3 regions of the Solibacillus silvestris genome follow, and region 3 is predicted to be linked to each of the others. Evidence: riboswitches for the same ligand, from Rfam matches in the RefSeq annotation. Region 3 holds a riboswitch; each other region holds the start of a gene.

Region 1 (8,166 bases), on a different contig from region 3:
AAGCAATCAATCGAGCATGCATTGCAAGAAATTTTCACTACAGAAGAAACATTCACGGAAATTGTAAATAGCTTCAAGCAATTGCAAAGGCATGTAAATGATATTGAAAGTGTCGTAACATTGATAAATCAGATTGCCGACCAGACGAACTTGCTTGCGCTCAATGCTTCTATTGAGGCGGCGCGTGCAGGCGAACACGGAAAAGGTTTTGCCGTCGTTGCGCAAGAAGTACGGAAACTGGCCGAAAATACAGTTTCGGCGTTAGGGGAAGTTTCAACAAATGTCCAATCATTGAAAAACTATTCCAATGATGTAGCAAGTTCCATTTCTGAAACGACGACGATTATTCGCGAAGCGACAGATGAAGCTAAGGAATCATTGCCATTATTGAATTCAATTGTCGAGATTATTGAAAGCATTAATATGGATGTGACTGCCACGGCTGCCGCTTCTGAGGAGCAAGCCGCATCAATTGACGAAATTTCGATGCGCATGGTTCAGATTTCGAATTTGCAGGAGGATATCCGCCTGTTTGGAAACAGCACTTCCGCCGATATTCATAAGTTAGGTATAGAAATTACACGCTTCCGAAATGAAGTAACGACAAATAATAATGTACAGCTTTCTAGTATTTCTCTATTATTGCTTTCAAAAGCGGATCATATTTTATGGAAATGGCGTGTTTACAATATGTTCTTAGGTTTGGAACAATTGACTCCAGCAGAAGTATCTTCACACCGCGATTGCCGTTTAGGGAAATGGTATACATTGGAGAAAACGAAAGCACGCTTCGGAAACCATGCTTCTTACATAGAACTGGACCATCACCATGAGCAAGTGCATATTTCAGCAAAAGCAGCTGTTGAACAATTTAATGCAGGCAATCCTGCACAGGCGGAAATTCACTTGCAGGAAATCGAACAAGCTTCTATCCATGTAATTGGATACATCAATGACTTAATTAAAATAATTGAAAAAGAGCGTTTGCTTCATTAATATCTGTTTCGCGGGGAGTGTCCAGAAAGTTTTGCGGAGTGCTCCCCTTTGCATGTTTTAAAACTTTTTACTTTGTTATAAAGCAAAAAATTGATACGATTAGAAAAACATCTCTTTTAATTATGATGAAATGTATATTCATTTGAGCGAATTTCCCGAAAACATATTTTTTTCCGCGGAACTCAGAATGATTGAAACTTTTTTTTGTTTCGTACGTAACAATAGTATCGAGTAAAGGAGGTACGAAAATGCTTGGTCCTATGAATTTTCTCACACGCCACTTAATAAATTTTTTAGTTTTTATTACAGCACTTGCACTTACTTTCATCAATTTCTCGGGTATAGTGACGATGCTTGCGCTACCTCTTGGAGTAGCAGCGTATTTTATTAGCAATAAAATTACATTCGCCATTCAAAAATCAACCCAAAGCAAAAAGCTCGGACTGTCAAAATCGGAATACAATTTAATCGAAGCACAGCTAAAACAAGCACGTGCGCATATTCAGGCATTAAATCAACAATATATCCGGGTCCGTTCTGTGCGTTCATTCAAGCAAATAAGTGAAATGTCGAAGCTTGCAAAACGCATCATTAATATTGTGCAAACAAACCCTCATAAATTTTATGCGGTGGAAGACTTCTTCTATGCGCATTTGCCTTCAGCGGTTCAGCTGTCGGATAAATATACATTATTGACGAAAGAGCAGGTTCCGGGTACGGATGTTCATTTGGCATTGGAAGATACCCGTAAAACATTAAAAGAGCTTCAAATAACGATAGAGGACGATTTGAAAAATGCTTTATCGTCTGATATCGAAAACTTAAAAATCGAACTTGACTTTGCAAAGATGTCGAATGAAAAACGAAAAGATCGATTAAAAATCGGCGGTGAGTAGTAAATGAATATGATGAATAATCCATTTGATGCCTTTACGACGAGTGAAAATGTGGACTTGCAAGTCAGTAAAGAACAATTTGCGGTGAATGTTGCAAACAATGCAGCCTCACCGCTTTTCGCATCATTATCCAATCAAATGAAGCAACGGGCATTACAATTGGCCCAAAACATGGAGCCGAAGCTATATGAGGATGTACTGGCATTCGGCTTGCCTGCCCAGGAGGCATTAAAAAAGTTTACAGCACAAATGCTGCAATACATCCAACGCAAAGATATGCGTAAAGTCGGTGAAGTGTTATCCGACTTAATGCAGCATTTGGAAATGATTGATCCGGATGCATTGATCGATCAGGAAAAAGGCTTCTTTGCAAAGCTGTTTAGCCGTTCGACACAGTCCATTCAGGAAGTAATGACACATTACAATAAATTGAGCAAGCGGATTGATCGTTTAAGCATTCAATTGGAATATAACCAAAATGCCCTTTTGAGCGACTACCAGTTTTTAAATAAATTATATGCAATGAATGAACAATACTTTCAGGAAATCAATATTTATATTGCGACACTAGAAATAAAAAAGCAGCATATGAGAGATGTCTTGCTGCCCGCCCTTCAAAAAGAAGCGGCGGATGGCCAAAATCCATTTAAGCAGCATGATCTAAAGGATGCTGAAATGCAAATCGAGTGGATCGACCGCCGTATGTATGATTTAGAGCTGTCACGCGAAGTTGCAATACAATATGCTCCGCAAATCCGCATGATTCAGCAAACGAATCAAATGCTGATCGAAAAAATTCAAAGCTCCATCATGACGACAATCCCTTTATGGCAATCACAAATTGCGATGCTTTTAAATATGAATAATCAGCGCCGCGCCATGCAATCACAGGAGCGCCTCATGAATGCATCCGAGCAATTAATGCGCAAAAACGGGAAAATGCTTGAAGTGTCGCGCAGGACCGCCAACCGTCCAGCGCTATCGCATACCGACATCGACCGCTTCAAACAAACACAGCTTCAACTGCTGCATGATATTGAAGATACATTGCGCATACATGTGAAAACAGACGAAAAACGCCATGAAATCGAGCACACGATTTTAGAGCAAAAATAAAATTCGGGGTGCATTAAAAGCCATAATGACTTTTTAATGCACCCCGTGTTTTTATGCGAAATACTCTTTATAGTATCCGCCAACTTCACCCGTGTTGTCGATGACAAAAATAAATTCTTCGGTCTCGTTTTTCACTTCATATTCTTTCCCTGCCGTTAATACATTCGATACTAAATATTTTGATGCATTTGTATGTACACATTTTACTGTACGAATTGTCGCTGCATCTTTCCAATTTAAATGTAGCATGTTGTTCCCTCACTTTTAGCTTATATCTATACTCTCTTATTTTATACGATTTTTCCGTCAGAGGAAAGACTCGGCTATACAACTTTTCAATAAAATGTGGATTGATGCCTTTTCCTTATCGAATTTCATCGGATATTTTTATTTTCTTCACCTGTTGCCGGTATTGAAGGAAGTATTATTCCATGTTAAACTCACAAGCAGAGGTGGAATTTATGGCATTTGGTAGTGTTCCAATGTGGTTTTTCGCAATAGCGATCGCTTTTGCAATTATATTTATACTCGTAAGTGAATGGAACTCAAGAAATTAAGCTCGCTTAAATATGCGAGCTTTTTCTCATTAACGCAATGTCCGTTTTAAAAATTCCTTTGTGCGTTCGTGTTTCGGATTGACGAGCACTTCATTTGGATGCCCTTCTTCGACAATGACGCCTTTATCCATAAAGACGATACGATCAGATACTTCTTTCGCAAACTCCATTTCGTGTGTCACAATGAGCATCGTGTTCCCTTGATCTGCCAGTTGACGCATCACTTTTAACACTTCCCCGACCATCTCGGGGTCAAGTGCAGATGTTGGTTCGTCAAACAGCATCACATCAGGGTCCATCGCTAACGCACGCGCTATGGCCACACGCTGCTTTTGTCCCCCTGATAAATGTTTCGGTTTCGCATTTTTATATTGAGCCATTCCAACAAGCTCTAGATATTTCAGCGCATTCTGCTGTGCCTGCTCTTTCGTCCGATTTAACACCTTTATTTGGCCAACAACACAGTTATTCAGCACATCCAGATTATTGAACAAGTTAAACTGTTGAAAGACCATGCCTAAATGTGTCCGGTATTTCTCGATATTATGACCATCATGCAAAATGTTTTCGCCATTATATATAATTTCGCCTGCAGTTGGTGTTTCAAGTAAATTAATGCAGCGTAATAATGTCGACTTTCCTGAACCGGAAGAACCGATAAGCGTCACGACCTCTCCTTTGTTCACTTGGAAATTGACGTCCTTTAAAACTTCATGTTCGCCGAATTTTTTATTTAAATGGTTTATGCCAATTACAATAGTCATGCATTATTCACCGTCCTTTTCTAGCTTGTTTCCAGTAATGAGTTCCACTTTATATGCAGCAGGTCCATCCATTTTCTTTTCGAATAATAGTAAGAAGCGTGTTACTGTGAATGTCATGATAAAATACAGAATCGTTGCGATGAAGAATGCTTCGATATATTTATAGTTGCTGCCCGCAATCGAGTTTGCCGTAAAGAACAGTTCCACGACCGAAATTACGCTTAATACAGATGAATCTTTAATATTCATGACGAACTGATTTCCCGTAGCAGGCAGAATATTGCGCGCTACTTGCGGAATAACGATATGAATCATCGTTTGCAAGTGATTCATCCCGATTGCTTGCGCTGCTTCAAATTGCCCTTTATCGATTGATACAATGCCGCCACGCACATATTCAGCCATATATGCACCCGTATTTAAACTAATAACGATTGAGGCAGCCAAAAAGCGGTCAATATCAATCCCCATATAGACTAAGCCGTAAAACACAACCATCGCCTGTACCATCATCGGCGTGCCGCGGAATATTTCAACATAGGCTGTTAATATAAAATTCACTAGTTTAAACAGCATTGTTTTGATAGTTTTTTTGCGTTGTGGGATTGTATGCATAATGCCGATGAAAAATCCGATAAGCGTACCGCAAATTGTTCCGATGATTGCTAATAGAAGTGCGGTCCAAGCTCCACGTACGAATAAATCCCAGTTGTTCGTAAACAAGTTCCATGCTGATTCCAAAAATGCCATAGTCTTGTCCTCCAATTCTTTTATCTTTATACTTTATATGTAAAAAGTTATGTTTTTAATAGAAAAAGGTTGTCTCCCGTTTGCCGGCAAGACAACCTTTTATAATCACTTATGCAGAGGCATAGGTGAGCCGGGATTCGACATAGCGCCTTCATTGAAAATTCATATTTGAATCCCTGACATCCATCGGAGGCAAAATTATAATTAGCACTCACGCTTACTACAATTATTGCTTCACGACTATTGTGCTGCTGGTTGATTTGCAATTGCGTCTTCCATGAATTGTTGACGCTCTTCTTCCGAAATTTCAGCTAAAACTTTGTTGATTTGTTCACGTAATTCAGAGCCTTTTTTTAATCCTACTGCTACAGCTGTCGATGCTTCATCCGCTTCGAAGTTCGGCTCTGGAACGATGTATTTAATGTTTTTTAATGCCATCTCAGCGGAAATGCCTTCAGGACGCTCTGATACATATGCATCAATCGCACCTGATTGTAATTGAACGCGCATTGCGCCAAAATCCGTTGCTGCTACTTGCTTTTTCACACCTTCGATTTGGTCGATTACATCATAGTGTGTTGTCGCTTGTTGGCCTGTAATTTTAGCGCCTGAAAAATCGCTTAGCGATGTAGCATTTGCGTATGGTCCATCTGCTTTTACAACGATGACATAGTCGCTTGTATAATAGTTTTCTGTGAAATCGATTGCTTCCATGCGCTCAGGCATCGGCGACATGCCCGCAATGACTAAATCAATTGCCCCTGATTGCAATGATGGAATCAAGCCATCCCAATCCGTTTTTACCACTTTTAATTCCATATCCAAACCTTCCGCAATCTTTTTCGCGATTTCCACATCATAGCCTGCCGCAAATTCTTTTGAGCCATCAATCGGCACGCCACCGTTCGAATCGTCCTTCTGCGACCAGTTGAATGGTGCATAGCCTGCTTCCATCCCTACTTTTAGTACTTTTTTGTCCGAACCACTCTTAGTTCCTTCATCACTCGCACCACATGCAGCAAGTACAAGCATTGTCATCATTGCAGCAACCAGCATTAATAATTTCTTTTTCATCGTAAATTTCCCCCTTATCATTTTTCAGCTTTTCATGTATACAAAAAACGACCTAAAGCAATTTAGGTCGTTAATATGTATAAATAAGCCCAAATCCTCTACAGATCCCATTTTGAGATAGCACAACTCAATCATCTGGAATGCGATGACTGAGACAGTTCTGCAATTATTCACTGCAGACCCAGCATTATTAACTCGAGCATTAATAAAACTTCGGCGATATTCCCTTCTTTTATAGTTCATAGTCAGCTCAATGACTCCATATAAAACTAATAAATATCGCGCCTCTACCTCACGTAGTTTGTGAGGTTTTGTTATGAAATTGATACGTTTATATTACATTATTGCGATATTTCTGTCAACAGGCAGTTTTCTGAAAGTTAACCTCACAATAAGCAACCATTTTTCGCTGAACCCACATTTTTATACATATGTCGGTCTATCCCAACAAATGAAGTATTGAAAGACCCTCTGTAAATGTAAACGTTTCATCACTTCTGCAGAGGCGCTGAAAACTGTGGTTGTTTCACTTTTAATAAAAGCCCTTCCTCCGTATTGGGCAAAATTCGCAATTGCTGAGGGCGATTTTGGCTCTTAATTAAGTAATGAGGGGAAAAATTAGCGGAGATTTTTCGCTTATTTCCGCAATAGGATCCGTTTCGGAATAAATAAGCGGTGATTTTCCGGTTATCCCAAGGGAAATCCTCCATTTTATGCCTGGCACACGAACAAAAAACCACCCTGCAAATGCAAAGTGGTTTTTCGAAAGCTGTATTAATTATGAATTCAACAATAAATCTTCTGGGTTTTCGATCATTTCTTTTACTGTTTTTAGGAAGCCAACAGAATCTTTACCATCGATAATACGGTGGTCATAAGACAATGCCACATACATCATTGGGCGGATTTGAACTTCGCCATTTACAGCTACTGGACGGTTTACGATTGAGTGCATACCTAAAATACCAGCTTGAGTACCGTTCATGATCGGTGTTGACATTAATGAACCGAACACACCACCGTTAGTGATCGTGAATGATCCGCCTGCCATATCGTTTAGGCCTAATTTTTTGTCGCGTGCTTTTGCAGCTAAACCAGCGATGTCTTTTTCGATTTCAGCAAAGTTTTTAGCGTTCGCATCACGGACGATTGGAACTACTAAACCTTCTTCTGTTGATACAGCGATGCCGATATCAAAGAAGTTGTTTAAGTGAATCTCATCACCATTAATTTGCGCGTTTACATAAGGATATTTCTTAAGCGCCGCCACAACCGCTTTTGTAAAGAATGACATGAAGCCTAATTTAATGTCGTTCGCTTTTACGAACTCATCTTGTTTACGTTTACGTAATGCCATAATGTTTGTCATATCAATTTCGTTGAATGTTGTTAACATTGCAGTCGATTGTTTTACTTCCAATAAACGTTTCGCAATTGTTTGACGGCGACGGCTCATTTTTTCAACCGTTACGCGGTCCGTATCACCTGCTGGAGTGAAAATCATAGGACCATTGCCTACTGGTGCTTGAGCAACTGGAGCTGCTGAAGCAGTACCATGTGCCGCAACATCTTGTACACGGACACGACCTTGTGGATCCACTGGAGAAATCGCTGCTAAGTCGATACCCTTTTCGCGTGCTAATTTACGGGCTGCTGGTGAAGCGATAACGCGCTCCCCAGAAGTTTCTTCCACTGCTACTGGAGCAGGCGCTGCTTTAGGTGCTTCCTGTGCTGGAGCAGCTGCCTCTTCTTTAGCTGGTGCTGCTGGAGCAGGTGCTGCGCCTTCGCCAGCTTCCACTACTGCGATTACTTGACCAACCAGTACAGTGTCGCCTTCTTCAGCTAAAATTTGAGTTAATACACCCGCTTCTTCAGAGATGATTTCAGCGTTTACTTTATCTGTTTCCAATTCTACGATGAATTCGCCTTTTTCTACGCGATCTCCAACTTTTTTCACCCACTGGGCAATTGTACCTTCAGTAATTGATTCTGCTAATTCAGGGACTTTAATTT
Region 2 (8,166 bases), on a different contig from region 3:
GAATCCTTTAAACTCGCGCGGCGCTCCCATTATTTCACTAAAATAAAGCTCCTGAAATAGCTCTCTATTTACTAATGACTCTGCAAAAATCTGCTCGCTTCTATCCTCTACTTTAAAAAAGGGCACGGCATTTGCACTAATTAAAAAGACGCGGGATTTGTACGGATTGCCTTTTGTTAAAAACGGACGAAATGCCACAGTTTTTCCGTCTTCCCCCATTAGCCATTGATGCATTTTTTTATAAAACCCTGCTGAAATAGGCATCTTTATTCACTTCCTTATCAATTACATATCGGTCGGCGCATTCCGCTAAAGTAGCTGCACCTTCCCGAATAGCTTATCTATTGCTTGTTCAAACGGCAATACTAATGTTGCAGTAGGATGATAGATTTTCGTTTCATCCAGAATACTTCTATAGTACCATTCTTGGCTTTCTTTTGGCGCATTAAAATTATTCCATATATTATCGCCAAATTGCAGCATCTCTGTATAAATAGATTTTATATTATGGATTTTTTCCGCTAATAATATGGCCATTTCATCAGATGACCTTTCTTTAACCCGCGCAATTACATCCTCTTTACGGATTTGCCAAGAATAAGTTTTCGGCATTTCCGTCAAAGACTTTACTAATGCTACAATTTCCTCATCAAATTGTGACAACAATTCCTGCTCTGCAACAAGCTCATCTTCTAATATATCATGCAGCAAGCCTGCTGCTACTACTGTGTCATTATATCCATTGCTTTTTAAAATTCGCGCCACTCCGAATAAATGTGTTGCATATGGAATTTGCATCGCTGTACGATGTTTCCCTTCATATTTAAGCGCAACATATTGTGTCGCTTTGTCCACTATATTCATAGTCGATCCCCCTCTTTTATTATATCATTCATCGGTTATATATTCGGAAAATAAATGGGGCATTCCATCTATAACCATTATTTTGGAAAAGAATTTTTATCGGCGCTTTTTTGTCGTTAATTGCGGCTCGCATTTTATATATTTTACGCCGATATTAAAAAGAAACGTAACGAAAGCCTATGCTCACATTACGTTCCTAAAATTCATTTATTCGATAAATCGCAGTCCATTAATGGGACAATTTTTGTTTTATGCTTTACTTTATAGCCAAACCATAAAGCGGCAAAAAGTGGCAAGCCGATATAGGAAACGACAACACCATACCAGTCAATCGTACCGCCTATAAATGCCATATAGTTCTGGCCCAATACGACAATCATACATAATGTGAATGCAAACAGCGGGCCGAATGGGAAGAAGCGTGATACGTACGGCAAATCGCTCAATGACTTTCCTTGTGCGACATATGCGCGGCGGAAGCGGTAATGACTAATAGCAATGCCAAGCCATGCGATGAAGCCCGACATACCCGAAGCATTCAACAGCCAAATATAAACGACGCCATCACCGAAAAATGATGCTAAAAACGCCAACGAACCGACTGCTAAAGTAGCTAGTAACGCATACATCGGAATGCCGCGCGCAGTGACTTTCATAAACAGTTTAGGCGCTTTCCCGTCCACCGCCAATTGGTATAGCATACGGCTAGCAGCGTAAAGGCCCGAGTTGCCGGCAGATAACATCGCCGTTAAAATAATCGCATTCATTACAGAAGCCGCGAACGCAAAGCCCAAGTTTTCGAACACTAATGTAAAGGGGCTTGTGGCGATGTCTTCTGACAAAAGCCGGGAATCTGTATACGGAATAAGCAAACCGATTGCCCCGATTGCGAAAATATAAAACAGCAAAATACGCCAAAACACCGAACGTACCGCCTTTGGAATGTTTTTGCCCGGGTCATCTGTTTCGCCGGCTGTCACCCCAAGCATTTCCGTTCCTTGAAATGAAAAACCAGCAGCTAAAAAAATACCGAACATCGCCAGGAAGCCCCCATTGAATGGTGCATCACCTTCAAAAAAGTTTTTGAAGCCAACTGGATCATTTCCTCCTAAAATTCCGAAAATCATTAAAAAGCTGACAATGATGAAAACAATTACTGTAGCAACTTTAATCATAGCAAACCAGTATTCCGCTTCACCAAAAGCTTTCACAGACGCTAAATTAAATGTCAGCACGACTGCGATAAATAAAACGGTCCACAAAATCGACGAGCTTTCCGGGAACCAATATTTCATAATCAACGATACGGCTGCGATTTCAGCCGCAATTGTAATTGCCCAGTTGTACCAATAATTCCATCCTAATGCAAAGCCAAGCGCCGGGTCGACAAATTTCGCTGCATACGTACTAAATGAACCGGATGTCGGCATATAAGCAGCCATTTCTCCTAATGATGTCATTAAAAAGTACACCATAACCCCGATTAATGCATAAGCCAGCAGTGCTCCACCTGGACCTGCTTGTGCGATGGCTCCCCCTGATGCCAAAAATAAACCTGTACCAATCGTGCCGCCTAACGAAATCATTGTTACATGGCGACTTTTCAGCCCTCTTTTCAGCTCATTTTTAGAGCCGGGCTGATCTATTTTTATTTCACTCATTTAAATTCTCCTTTAAATCGCTTCTGATGGTGCTAAAAACAACGAAAAGCCGCCACAAGTTAATGTGACGGCTTATATAACACCCCATCAAACTTGAAAGATAGCTCAACACATGCTCACACATGTGACAGTTCTGTTCCTTATCGGAGACAGCCCCAGCATTATTCTTTAGAAGCAGAATAACACTTCGGCAACCATTCCTTTCATAAAGCTTCATCGATTCTTCTCAATCTCTGCTATACTAGTTTTAACGGTTGCGACCTCTACCTCATGCAATATGAGGTAATTTTATTAAATTCAATAATGTCTCATAGTCTAACATAACAATTTTTTGATCGCAATGCCTTTCCCTTTTCCCTTTTCTTTCGACTATTCCAACTATTATGACATTAAAACTAAATATAAAGGAGTTTATAATGGACGCTAAACAACAAATACCAAACAGCAAAAAAATACTATCCAATAAATCGCTTCTCTTTTTTATAATTGCCATTTTCCTATTCGCCACAACTTTACGGACACCAATTACCGTTGTTGGGCCGATTATTTCCTTTATTAGGGATGGACTTGGCATTTCGAACGGATTGGCAGGTTTTTTAACGACTATTCCTTTGCTTGCCTTTGCTGTCGTATCACCTTTCGCACCGCGCATTGCCCGCAAATTCGGAATGGAGTGGACATTATTTTACTCGGTCATTTTACTTTGCGTCGGCATTATACTGCGCTCGATAGGCCTGACATCCTTGCTGATTGTTGGAACAATTTTAATCGGGGTGGCAATCGCCTTTGGCAATGTGCTTATTCCAAGTTTTTTTAAATGGAAATTTCCATTACATATCGGGTTATTAACAGGGATTTATTCGGTATCGATGAATATTTCTTCGGGTTTTGCTGCAGGCTTCAGCTATCCGATGGCTACAAATTCAGGTTGGCAAGTCGCTTTAGGCTTTTCCCTAGTGTTAGGCATTGTTACATTAATCTTTTGGCTGCCGATTTTAAAACAACCGAAAATCGCGCTTAGCCCTGCTTCTGCCCAGGCAGAGAAAAAGCAGATGTGGAAAGTGCCCCTCGCTTGGGCGGTTGCGGGCGCAATGGGCTTCCAGTCTTTTTTATTCTACTGCACCTCTACATGGCTTCCTGAAATTTTTATTAGTCAGGGATTGGATGCGGCAAGTGCCGGCTGGATGGTATCTGTTATGCAGTTTTCGCAGATCCCGATGACCTTTATTATTCCGATTCTCGCAGAAAAGCTCGTTTCACAGCGTCCTATCGTATTTTTCTTTACGTTTTGCTACTTAATTGGCTTCGCCGGGATTTTCATGGAATGGACAAGCCTTGCAATTTTATGGATGATTTTTTTAGGTTTTGCAGGCGGCGCTTCATTTGGCTTAGTGCTCATGCTCTTTTCATTGCGTACTGAATCTGCTTATGATGCGGCTGAACTTTCAGGTTTCGCGCAGTCAGTCGGCTATTTCGTTGCAGCAATCGGACCCGTACTATTCGGCTATGTGCACGATTTGACGGAAAGCTGGTCCATACCGCTTCTATTGTTTATCGCAATTTCGATTCTGTTATTTTTAACTTCGTTTATGGGCTCAAACAATCGGACAATATAACCAAACATATGTACCCTTTTATGATATAATCATTATGAGTAAATTAAAGGAGTACAGAACTATTGCGCAAAAAGAGAAAACGAAATAAAAAACGGTTGCCGGTCATTCCGTTATTTTTCATCACAATCGCTGGTGCTGCAGGCTTTTATGCGATGAGAACATTGGAAGGGATCGGAATCGGAATCGCCGCTTATTTCGTGCTATATATCGCTTTTAAAATATGGCTGAAGTCACGCAAGACGAGCAAGCTACGAAAATCCGGCATTCGGGAAGTGGATAAAATGAGCGGTGAGGATTTTGAAAAGTTTTTAGGCGAATTATTTAAACGCCGCGGCTATAAAATCCGCTATACTGCAACGAGTGGCGATTATGGGGCTGACCTCATTTTAAAGGATGGAAAAGATGTCATTGCAGTCCAGGCAAAACGGTATTCGAGCACGGTCGGGGTAAAAGCTGTGCAGGAAATTATCGGTGCGGTGAAAATGTATGATGCAACAGAAGCATGGGTTGTGACCAATAGTCATTTTACGCGCCAAGCCGAAAAACTGGCCGACATTAATGATGTGTATTTAATCGATCGTGATGAACTGATTCAAATTATGCTGAATAAAAGATAAAGGATTATGTTCAAAGTCATTTTAGCTTTGAACATAATCCTTTTATTCAATATGGTCCATTTTGATAAAAATAGTTTGGCTTTTTAATCGTGTTCGCGATCGGCTCGTGATAAAGTTCTGCCGTTGCGGGCGACAATGGAGGCACAAGCCATACCCAGTTTCCTGTGACATCACGGCTGTTTGCTCGCTCTTGCTGCTGGAAAAGCTGAAACTGCTGGGCTGCTGTATGATGATCAACAATGCTTACACCCGCGTTTTTATAAGAATGCAGCACCGCAATATTCAATTCTACAAGTGCACGGTCTTTCCATAGCGATGCGTTAAACGTTGTATTTAACCCTACTATTTCCGCAACTTTCGGTAAAAAATTGTAGCGATATGTATCCGCTAAATTACGAGCGCCGATTTCTGTCCCCATATACCAGCCATTAAACGGTGCTGCTTGAAAATCAACGCCCGCCACATTAAAACGCATACTCGAAATGATCGGCACTGCATACCATTTCATATTGAGCCCCGAAAAATCATAAACCGGATGGATAATCGGTACTTCAAGCACACTTTCTTTTGGAAGGTCAAAATAAAGTGGCTCCCGGTCATCCACTTGGATAACGAGCGGCAATACGTCATAATTTGTGTGCGCGCCTTGCCAGCCAAGCGTTTCACACACTTTCGTAAATCCCACTGAATCTGAATCCCCTACAATGCCTTTTGCCGTTTCATAGCCTGCATAGCGAATAAGCTGATGGTTCCATATTCGGACACGGCCCGGATCAAATAATGTAATGGCCGGCCGTATTTTCCCGTTATTTGTTGCATAGTCAATATGTTTGACGAGCGCTTCGAAAATTTCATGCTCATTCAGTAAATGCCGCTGATCAAATACCGTTAAACTATTCCAAAACAAGCGTCCAATGCATTTATTGCTATTGCGCCATGCGACACGTGCGCCGTAAGTTAATTCTTCCGTCGTTAACGAAAACGAAGGCTCTGCTGCTTCATGCAGACGGTTTTCGAGCCATTGTTCACTTTGCTTCATTTCTTGTTTATATAAATGCAGAAATTCGTTTAATTCTTGCTTATGCATGAAGTGTAGCCCCCTTCTCCCTTCATTTTGCGCCGGTTTTAAACGAATCTCAATAAAATGAGGCAGAAATCAAACATGTATATTTCATACATGACTAAAATTGTTCAAAAAGTAATGCTTCTTTCAAAACAAAAAAATATGCAAATTTATTTATGCATTTCTTTGGTCCATTATTTCTTCCATTTATCGCTCGCTTTGAAATTATAGACGGGCGTAATATGCTTTTGAATTGTGACCGTTTCCCCGATTTGCCCGATGATTTCCTGCATCGGCTTATATGCCATTGGGGCTTCGTCGAGCGTTTCTTCACTTACAGAAGTCGTCCATATCCCTTGCATCGTTTCTTTAAAATCATCCATCGACAGATTCTTCATCGCTGCCGTCCGCGAATAAATACGGCCTGCTCCATGTGGGGCGGATTCATTCCAGTCGGTATTCCCCTTGCCGATGCATATGAGCGAACCATCCCGCATATTCATTGGAATGACTAGCTTTTCATCCTTTGATGCACGCACTGCTCCTTTTCGCAAAATCATCGCATCCGTATCTATATAGTTGTGCACAGAGTCGAATTGCGTTGTATATTCCCATTTCATCTGCCCCGCAATTGTTTGGGCGATATGCTGGCGATTTTCATGCGCAAACCGCTGGGCCAGTTTCATATCGCTAATATAATCATTGAACAAATCGCCTTCCAAATACGCTAAATCCTTTGGCACCTTCGGATTTTCCTGCTTATATGCTTGGATCATCGGTTGGATTTCTTGGTGATGCCCCGCTTCCTTTAGCATTTCAATTTTTTCCGCTAAATCCTCGCGCTGCATAGATTCAAACGCACGTTTTTGATGCCAGTTTGCAACCTTTGCCCCTACATAGCGCGAACCTGTATGGATCAGCAAATAATGAACACCCTCATCATCTATTGCAAGCTCGATAAAATGATTTCCTCCCCCTAATGTGCCAAGAGAGCGATTTGTATAATCATTCTGCAAGCCATGCGCTATGAAGTTTTCATTGTTAAAAAGGTCCGCTTGGCGCATTTTTGGAGCCTCTTCGTGAATAGCATTTCCACTTGGGACGAAGCGTCGGATTGCCCGGTCCAGCTCATTAAAATCAATTGTCCCTGTGCCAATTTCGGAAACGAGTACCCCACAGCCGACATCAACACCGACTAAATTCGGCACGGCACGATTATTCAGCTGAATCGTTGTCCCGATGACACAACCTTTTCCCGCATGGTAATCCGGCATAATGCGCACTTTCGTCCCTTCCATGAATGACTGATTGACAAGCTCCTCAATTTGCCGCATTGCCGTCTCTTGTGGTGTATTCGTATAAATTTTGGCGTTTGTATATTTCCCATTAATTTCGATCAAGTATGTTCACGCCTTTCTTTTTTTAATATCAATAGACCAAATAATAAGAGTGCGACGACTAAATAGCTTCCGAATAACAGCATCGGCGACTCGCGCGTAATAACACCGAATGTAATTTCAGATTGCAGCACCTCAACATTTGGCGCAAATTGAGGCCGATACAATAGCGTTTGCATAATTCCGAATAAAATTTGTGCCGCGAAATAGAGAATATGTAAAAGAAGTGCACCGATTAATGCGAACAAAATTTTGCGTTTCATCCAATACCTCCCTCTTTGATTGAATAATTCCCATTATTTACGCAATGGAGTGAAAATAAGTTTCATAAAATTTCTCCAAACAGGAATATTAAATAAAGGGAGATAGCTAATACTTCAAAACTATTTAATTTCGCTTGCAATTAAACCTACTATTCTTATAATCTTAATAAAAAGAGGTGGTAAAATGTGAATATTGATTATATTGAATCATTTATATACGTTGTAGAGTATAAAAGCGTACATAAAGCTGCAAATGTACTATTTTTATCACAGCCTACCATTTCAGCACGCATTAAATCACTTGAGGAAAGTTTGAACGTAAAATTATTCATTCGCAATGGACGTCAGTTGAATTTATCGAAAGAAGGACAGTATTTTCTACCCTATGCCCGAGAAATCGTCGATATTTACCGAAACAGTCAAGTGAATATTCAATCAATTTAAATAAATCCCGTGGACACCATTTTTTCAAATGGTGTTTTTTTGTTGCGAAAAAGCGCTTGGGATACACAAAGGCCCTGAAAATTTCGGGGAAATCTAGGCTTATTTTATTTTAAGCGGAGCGGCAAAACAGCAACGATAAATAAAGGCAGATTCTCTTAGTTTGAAATGAAGGGGGATCTGCTGTTAACGGTCGGGAAATCTGTTTAAGTACCCCCAACAATAAATAGACGGAAAAATTCCC
Region 3 (8,166 bases):
CCTTTTAAGTAAATCATCATCCCCTGATAATGAATATGTATTCATTATAGCAATAAATGAAGTTTTGGAAAAGAATACACTTTTTAGCTTGCAGGCAGAAACGGAAACATCAAAAAAAGACCCCCACCGAAGTGAGAGCCTTGAAGCTGACTGAAATTAGTCAACCATATGGTCAGAACCGAAGAAGTTCTTGAACATTTGAACTGTTGTTGCACGGTTTAATGCAGCGATAGATGTTGTTAAAGGAATACCTTTTGGACAAGCAGCTACACAGTTTTGAGAGTTACCACAGTTTGCAAGACCACCGTCGCCCATGATTGCAGCTAAACGCTCGTCTTTATTCATTGCACCAGTTGGGTGTGTGTTGAATAAACGTACTTGCGATAATGGAGCTGGGCCGATGAATGAAGCGCCTTCAGACACGTTTGGACATGCTTCCATACATACACCACAAGTCATGCATTTAGATAGTTCGTATGCCCATTGACGTTTGCGCTCAGGCATACGAGGACCTTCCCCTAGATCGTAAGTGCCATCGATTGGAACCCATGCTTTTACTTTCTTAAGCGCATTGAACATGCGCTCACGGTCTACTTGCAAGTCACGTACAACCGGGAAAGTTTTCATTGGCTCTAAGCGGATTGGCTGAGTTAATTTGTCTACTAATGCTGAACAAGATTGTTGCGGACGTCCGTTGATAACCATTGAACATGCACCACAAACTTCTTCTAAACAGTTCATATCCCATGTTACCGGCGTTGTTTTTTGACCGTCGGCCGTTACAGGATATTTTTGGATATGCATTAATGCAGAGATTACGTTCATACCAGGACGGTAAGGAACTTCAAATTTCTCAACACGTGTAGGACCATTCTCACTATCTTGACGAACGATTTCTAACTTAACTGTTCTTCCAGTATTTACTGTTTCCATTTTTTAGTTCCCCCTTCTACGCTGAGTAGTCGCGTTTACGTGGTGGAATTAACGAAACGTCTACTTCGGCATAAGTAATAATTGGTTCGCCCGTTGCCGGATCGAACTTCGCCATAGTTGTTTTCAAGAAGTTCTCATCATCACGTTCCGGGAACTCAGGCTTGTAGTGAGCACCACGAGACTCGTTGCGTAATAATGCACCCTTAGTCATAACTTTGGCTAAATATAACATGTTCTTTAACTGACGAGTGAAGTGGGCACCTTGATTCGACCATTTTTGCGTGTCGTTAATGTTGATGTTTTCCCAACGCTCTTGAAGCTCAGTTAATTTCGCGTATGTTTCTTCTAATTTTGCGTTTACACGTACAACAGTCATGTTGTCAGTCATCCACTCACCTAATTCTTTATGAAGCAAGTAAGCGTTTTCTGTACCATCCATGTTTAAGATGGCTTCCCATTTTTCTGTTTCTTCCTGTACGCGTCGAGTGAAGATCTCTTCTGGTAAATCTTCCGCATGCTCTTTAAGTCCTTTAATGTACTTAACGGCATTTGGACCTGCAACCATACCACCGTAAATTGCAGATAATAATGAGTTCGCGCCTAAACGGTTTGCACCGTGTTGTGAGTAATCACATTCACCTGCAGCGAATAAACCAGGAATTTCAGTCATTTGATCATAGTCAACCCATAATCCGCCCATTGAATAGTGAACCGCAGGGAAGATTTTCATTGGTAATTTACGTGGGTCATCACCTACGAATTTCTCGTAGATTTCGATAATACCACCTAATTTAATATCTAATTCATGTGGGTCTTTATGGGATAGGTCTAAGTATACCATGTTTTCGCCATTAATACCCAACTTTTGATTTACGCACACGTCAAAAATCTCACGTGTTGCAATATCACGTGGTACTAAGTTACCGTAAGCAGGGTATTTTTCTTCTAGGAAGTACCAAGGCTTACCATCTTTATAAGTCCATACACGTCCACCTTCACCACGAGCAGATTCTGACATTAGACGGTTTTTGTCGTCTCCAGGAATCGCTGTCGGGTGGATTTGAATCATTTCACCGTTCGAATATGTTGCACCTTGCTGGTAAACAATCGATGCAGCAGAACCTGTGTTAATAACAGAGTTTGTCGTTTTACCGAAGATGATACCAGGTCCGCCAGTAGCCATAATTACAGCATCGCCACGGAATGAACGGATCTCTTCAGTTTTTAAGTCTTGTGCTACGATACCACGGCAAACGCCTTCGTCATCAAGCACAGCACCAAGGAATTCCCAGTGCTCATATTTTGTAACTAAACCAGCTACTTCGTGTGAACGAACTTGCTCATCCAGCGCATATAATAATTGTTGACCTGTCGTAGCACCCGAGAATGCTGTACGGTGCATTAACGTACCACCGAAACGACGGAAGTCAAGTAAACCTTCTGGCGTACGGTTGAACATTACACCCATACGATCCATTAAGTGGATAATACCAGGGGCTGCATCACACATACCTTTAACTGGTGGCTGGTTCGCTAAGAAGTCTCCACCATATACTGTATCGTCAAAGTGGATCCATGGAGAATCCCCTTCACCTTTTGTATTAACTGCTCCGTTAATTCCGCCTTGTGCACAAACAGAGTGTGAACGTTTAACTGGAACTAACGAGAATAATTCAACTGCAGTACCAACTTCAGCTGCTTTAATCGTAGCCATTAAGCCCGCTAGACCGCCGCCAACGACGATAACTTTACTCTTTGCCATGATTATTTCTCACTCCTCATTAATTGCTAATTACTTTTACTCATAATTCATCCGATAGGCCATCTTAACTATGTATTAGTGATCAAGTTAAGGGATTAAACGAATGACACGATAGCCGCAACACCAACAATCGCTAAAATTACGAAAACTAACATCGTAATATAAGTTGTGATTTGTTGAGATTTTTTAGATTGCGTAATGCCCCAGCTTACTAAGAAGCCCCATAAACCGTTCGCTAAGTGGAAGGCTGCAGATACGATACCTACGATGTAGAATGCTAACATTAATGGATTGTCAACGATTTCTACCATCATATTGAACTCAACTTCCGTACCGAATGCTTTTTGAACACGCGTTTGGAAAATGTGCCATGCAATAAAGATTACTAGGAAAATACCTGTAAAGCGCTGTAATGTGAACATCCAGTTGCGGAATGTGCCAAAACGCTTCGTATTGTAAGTTGCAGTAAATGCAATATACACTCCATAGAATCCATGGAACATTAATGGAATATAGATGATAATCCATTCCATCGCCAACAATAACCAATGCGGAACTAAATCCATCATACCTGTTGCGTTATTGTAGGCCTCTTCACCACCGACTGCAGTGAAGTTCAAAGATAAGTGGAACACCAAGAACAACCCGACTGGGACTACACCTAGTAACGAGTGTAAGCGGCGCCATAAAAATTCACGATCTTTCGACAAAACTGTTACCCCCCTTAGTACTTGAAATACACATGCAAAACGTCTCAATTTTGTAAACGTTGTGTTGTTGACTGCGCATTTCATCATGGTACAATATTATGACATGTCCATTGTACTCTCAACAGATACTAGCGTCAAGGCAACGCAGGATATTTTATAATCATTTTAAAGACGGGTTTACGCTGTTTGAAGTTCAGTTTTTTCTACTTATAACTTAATTCTTTTGGAAAGAATGAAAATTATAAGAAAATTTATGAAAGAGGTTTTTTACTATGGAAGGGTACAAAATGAAAACGATTCCAACTTTTGGGTACGAAATTATTCGCGATCATCTCCTCCCGTCGATTCTAGGGAAGCATGAGGAAGATGTCTTATATTGGGCAGGAAAAGAAATCGCCCGCAAATTCCCGTTATTTTCAATGGATGAGCTTCCTTCATTTTTTGCGGAAGCAGGCTGGGGGCAATTAATACCGGAAAAGGAAACGAAGGATGAACTTCATTACATACTTGCGGCGACAGAAGAGGGATCACTCAATATCGAACAACGTTGCTTTCGCATTGAGGCCGGCTTTTTAGCGGAGCAAAAACAAAAGCAGCTTGGATACTTAACAGAATGCTATGAAGAAAAATTTGAAAAGAAAAATTACGTGAAGTTCACTTTAAAGTGGGATTTAAAGGAAAAGATCTAAACATAGTTAAAAACTGTTGCTTTGTGGAAGAGCAGCAGTTTTTTTATGACTTGCTGGGGATGTTTATTCAGGTTCCAGGAAAGTGGAACATGTTAACAATAAAGCCGAAACAGTTGACCGTAAAATAGAAGCTTCAGTTGGAATAGCGGAATGTCCTTCATAAAAGTCGGAACATTTGCAAGCTAAAGTAAAACCGAATCTAAATAAAGTAGAATCCCGACAAAAATAGCTGGAAACAAACATATAAGTTCCTTTCCAGCAATCATCTTTAAGAGATCGATATTTCTTTCATTGCCAAATTGAATTCGTCATGCAATGTATTTGCCGCACGGACCATTTCCTCTTGCGGCACGACAACAGACACCTTAATTTCTGAAGTGCTGACCATTTTAACTGGAATATGCTCGCGGCCCAAACGTGCAAACATGCGTGCAGCCACCCCCGGATTGGACGCCATCGCCGAGCCTACAATCGATACTTTCGCCAAACCGACTTCAAAATCCGCAAAACTAAAGCCAAGTGATAGTTTGCTCGATTCCAATACACGTAAAGCTTCCGCAAACTCTTCTTTGGAAATAGTAAAGGAAATTGTCGGCTTTACCCCATCAATGACTGCCTGCACAATAATATCCACATTGATTTCATGTTCCGCCAAAACACTGAACACTTCTGCCAGCGAAGCCGTTTCATAGGAATCATATCCAATCGTTAAACGAATAATATCTGATTCATACGCAACACCGCGTACAAGTAAATTTTTCTCCATACTTACATCCCCTTTTATTAAAGTACCTTCCACGTCCTGTTCATTGGAGAGCACAACGATTGGCATATTGAATTTTTTTGCAAGCTCCACCGAACGCGGATGCAAAATCTGTGTGCCTAAGTTTGCAAATTCCAACATTTCATCATACGAAATTTCGGGAAGCTTTCTTGCACTTTCGACAATTTGCGGATCTGCTGTAAAAATTCCTTCCACCATTGAAAAAATATCGACACGTTCCGCATTTAAAGCGATAGCAAGCGCAACCGCCGAAGTTTCCGAGCCGCCCTTGCCTAGTGTTGTAATGTTTCCGGCTTCCGATATCCCTTGAAAGCCAGATACGACAACAATTTCGCCGAACTCAAAATGTTGTTCGATCCGCTCAATGTCGACAAAATCGATACGGGCATTGCGGTGTGTTTCATTCGTTTGAATACCCGCCTGCCATCCTGAGAAAGATACCGCTTTTCCGCCTTGCTCTTGGATTGCCAAAGCGAGCAGGGAACTTGTCATTTGCGCACCTGTGGAAATTAATGCATCCATTTCGCGTTTCGACGGTTCATCTGTAATTTCCGCAGCAAATTGACGTAAATCCCTGCGAATGGATGTCATTGAAGAAACGACAACGACTAAGTTTATGCCCTTTGCCTGCTCTTTTATCACCTTTTTTGCGACCTGCACGATTTTTTCCGGTGTCGCAATTGCCGGCCCACCAAATTTCACTACGATTGTCTGCATCCGATCCCGCTCCTCACCAAATTTTAATAGTTGGAAAAACACTGTATGCGCCATATACCGCAAAATGCTGTCTTTCCTTATGTGGATTTCTTTGGAGAACTTATACTTACTTACCCACAAAAAAACGACCTTCCAAGTTCATGGAAAGTCGCCGTCAATACGAATAAAAGTTTAAATGCGTTTTGCGGATAGCCCTCCAGAACATTTAAGCCCTGACAGTCCTGCATTTCTTAAATGCACAACCAGCAAAATACGCGAACAATGCGCATTTCACTTCGGCAGGATCCCCTTTCGATTGCTGTCAATGGAATTGTTCTTCCTCGAGCAATGTACTATTGAATACTGCGCCTCTATCATTGGATAATATAGAATTGTCTTTTATATTAGCATAGCACTAATCTTTATTCAATAATGTTTCGTGAAAATGACGATAGATCGCTTCCGCCAATTTGGCAGGCATGCCGGCTTCTTGGAGCTGCAATTCACTTGCTTCACGAATTTTCTTAACTGATCCGAAATGTTTCATGAGTTGCTGCTTGCGTTTTGGACCGACCCCTTCAATGCCATCAAGCACTGATGTAATGGCATTCGTCTGGCGTTGCTGTCGTAAAAATGTAATCGCAAAACGGTGTACCTCATCTTGTATGCGCTGCAATAAATAAAAACCGTCACTCGTACGCTTAAGCGGTACAACTTCCGGCGGGCTTCCGAATAAAAGCTGGGAAGTATTATGCTTATCGTCTTTTGCAAGACCTGCTATCGGAATCATTAAACCGAGCTCATCTTCTATTACTTCCCGAGCTACTTCCATTTGCCCTTTGCCTCCATCTATAATGATTAAATCCGGCAACGGCAAGTTTTCCCGCAGCACGCGTGTATAGCGTCGACGGATAACTTCCTGCATCGCCCCATAGTCATCATGTTTCGCCGCTTCTCTCGTTTTATATTTGCGGTACTCTTTTTTTGCGGGCTTGCCGTCCACAAAAACGACCATTGCCGATACAGGGTCTGTCCCATGCATATGACTATTGTCGAATGCTTCAATGCGCAGAGGGAGCGGAATGTCCATTGCTTCAGCAAGTGCTTCGCAAGCCCCGACCGTTCGCTCTTCTTGACGCTCAATTAACTGGAATTTTTCATGTATCGCGATATTCGCGTTTTTCATCGCCAAGTCGACGAGCTCTTTTTTCGTGCCGCGTTTCGGTATTTGCACTTTTACGTTTAAAAGCTTTTGCAAAATCGTTTCATCAATGGATTTGGGAACGAAAATCTCTTTTGGCAATATATGATGCGGCTGCTCATAAAAACGCCCGACAAATGTTAAAAATTCTTCTTCCGGCTCGTTATAAATAGGGAAAATCGAAACATCGCGTTCTATTAATTTACCTTGTCTAACGAAAAATACTTGGACACACATCCACCCTTTTTCGACAGCATAGCCAAATACATCGCGATTGCTCAAATCATCCGATACAATTTTTTGCTTTTGCATAATTTGGTCGATATGTGTGATCAAATCCCGAAATTCCTTTGCCCGCTCAAATTCCAGATTCTCTGCGGCATCAAGCATTTTTTGCTGAAGATCTTTTTGTATTTCCTCAACGCCCCCATTTAAAAACTTCGAAATTTCATCAATCATTTCATCATATACTTGCTTCTCGATATCCTTTACACATGGCGCCAAACATTGCCCTAAATGATAATACAGACATACTTGGTTCGGCATATGCGTACATTTGCGAAGCGGATATAAACGATCCAGCAATTTCCGTGTTTCGTTTGCGGCATAGGCATTCGGGTATGGCCCAAAATACTTCGCCTTATCCTTCTTCACTTTTCGTGTCGTAATAATGCGCGGATACCGTTCATTCGTTATTTTTATATAAGGATATGTCTTATCATCCGTTAATTTCACGTTATATTTCGGGTCATGCAATTTAATCAGGTTCAGCTCTAAAATAAGCGCTTCTAAATCACTTGATGTGACGATATATTCAAAGTCTTCAATTTCACTTACAAGTCGAGCCGTTTTCCCGTCATGGCTTCCTGTGAAATACGAGCGTACCCGATTTTTCAGCACTTTCGCCTTGCCTACATAAATGATTGTGCCTTGACGGTCCTTCATAATGTAACAGCCCGGATCATTCGGTAATATTTCTAATTTTGCTTTAATGATTGCATTCATGTTCTCACCTGTTCAATATGTCCTTTCCATTAGTTTAACTGATTGCCGGACAAGAAAAAAGCCGTACACCTTATTAGGTATACAGCTCTTTGAAATTCGATTATTTATTGTCGTTAATGAAATCGATTAACGCTTCTTTTGGCATGAAGCCTGCAGTTTTTGCTTTTAGTTCGCCATCTACGAATAATAATAATGATGGGATTGACATAATTTGATATTCAGCAGCAGTACCTTGGTTATTATCTACGTCTACTTTTACGATTTTTACATCGTTTCCGATTTCTGCATCTAATTCTTCAAGCACTGGAGCGATCATTTTACATGGACCGCACCATGCTGCCCAAAAGTCTACTAAAACTGTGCCGTTTGAAATTTCTTGTGCGAAA

The links. Region 3 has a riboswitch for lysine ahead of ACTHOQ_RS03310 (aspartate kinase). Riboswitches for the same ligand answer to the same signal wherever they lie in the genome.
Positions count from the first base shown of each region.
Region 1: linked by a shared signal. The riboswitch ahead of ACTHOQ_RS06195 (transporter substrate-binding domain-containing protein) and the one ahead of ACTHOQ_RS03310 (aspartate kinase) in region 3 are both predicted to bind lysine.
Region 2: linked by a shared signal. The riboswitch ahead of ACTHOQ_RS13340 (amino acid permease) and the one ahead of ACTHOQ_RS03310 (aspartate kinase) in region 3 are both predicted to bind lysine.

Region 1 is NZ_JBQCJW010000006.1:175,733-183,898, reverse strand. It holds gene ACTHOQ_RS06225 (methyl-accepting chemotaxis protein) at 1-996, shown strand, start outside; gene ACTHOQ_RS06220 (5-bromo-4-chloroindolyl phosphate hydrolysis family protein) at 1,245-1,892, shown strand; gene ACTHOQ_RS06215 (toxic anion resistance protein) at 1,896-3,008, shown strand; gene ACTHOQ_RS06210 (DUF6501 family protein) at 3,060-3,257, opposite strand; gene ACTHOQ_RS06205 (amino acid ABC transporter ATP-binding protein) at 3,595-4,329, opposite strand; gene ACTHOQ_RS06200 (amino acid ABC transporter permease) at 4,333-5,079, opposite strand; gene ACTHOQ_RS06195 (transporter substrate-binding domain-containing protein) at 5,320-6,153, opposite strand; lysine riboswitch at 6,264-6,451, opposite strand; gene odhB (2-oxoglutarate dehydrogenase complex dihydrolipoyllysine-residue succinyltransferase) at 6,932-8,166, opposite strand, start outside.
Region 2 is NZ_JBQCJW010000023.1:6,238-14,403, reverse strand. It holds gene ACTHOQ_RS13350 (RNA 2'-phosphotransferase) at 1-264, opposite strand, end outside; gene ACTHOQ_RS13345 (HD domain-containing protein) at 310-864, opposite strand; gene ACTHOQ_RS13340 (amino acid permease) at 1,068-2,525, opposite strand; lysine riboswitch at 2,619-2,799, opposite strand; gene ACTHOQ_RS13335 (CynX/NimT family MFS transporter) at 2,942-4,141, shown strand; gene ACTHOQ_RS13330 (restriction endonuclease) at 4,204-4,758, shown strand; gene ACTHOQ_RS13325 (nitric oxide synthase oxygenase) at 4,805-5,845, opposite strand; gene ACTHOQ_RS13320 (RtcB family protein) at 6,016-7,221, opposite strand; gene ACTHOQ_RS13315 (hypothetical protein) at 7,218-7,481, opposite strand; gene ACTHOQ_RS13310 (LysR family transcriptional regulator) at 7,668-7,925, shown strand.
Region 3 is NZ_JBQCJW010000003.1:184,360-192,525, forward strand. It holds gene sdhB (succinate dehydrogenase iron-sulfur subunit) at 157-933, opposite strand; gene sdhA (succinate dehydrogenase flavoprotein subunit) at 950-2,695, opposite strand; gene ACTHOQ_RS03300 (succinate dehydrogenase cytochrome b558 subunit) at 2,791-3,405, opposite strand; gene ACTHOQ_RS03305 (YslB family protein) at 3,678-4,094, shown strand; gene ACTHOQ_RS03310 (aspartate kinase) at 4,363-5,595, opposite strand; lysine riboswitch at 5,777-5,956, opposite strand; gene uvrC (excinuclease ABC subunit UvrC) at 5,990-7,780, opposite strand; gene trxA (thioredoxin) at 7,881-8,166, opposite strand, start outside.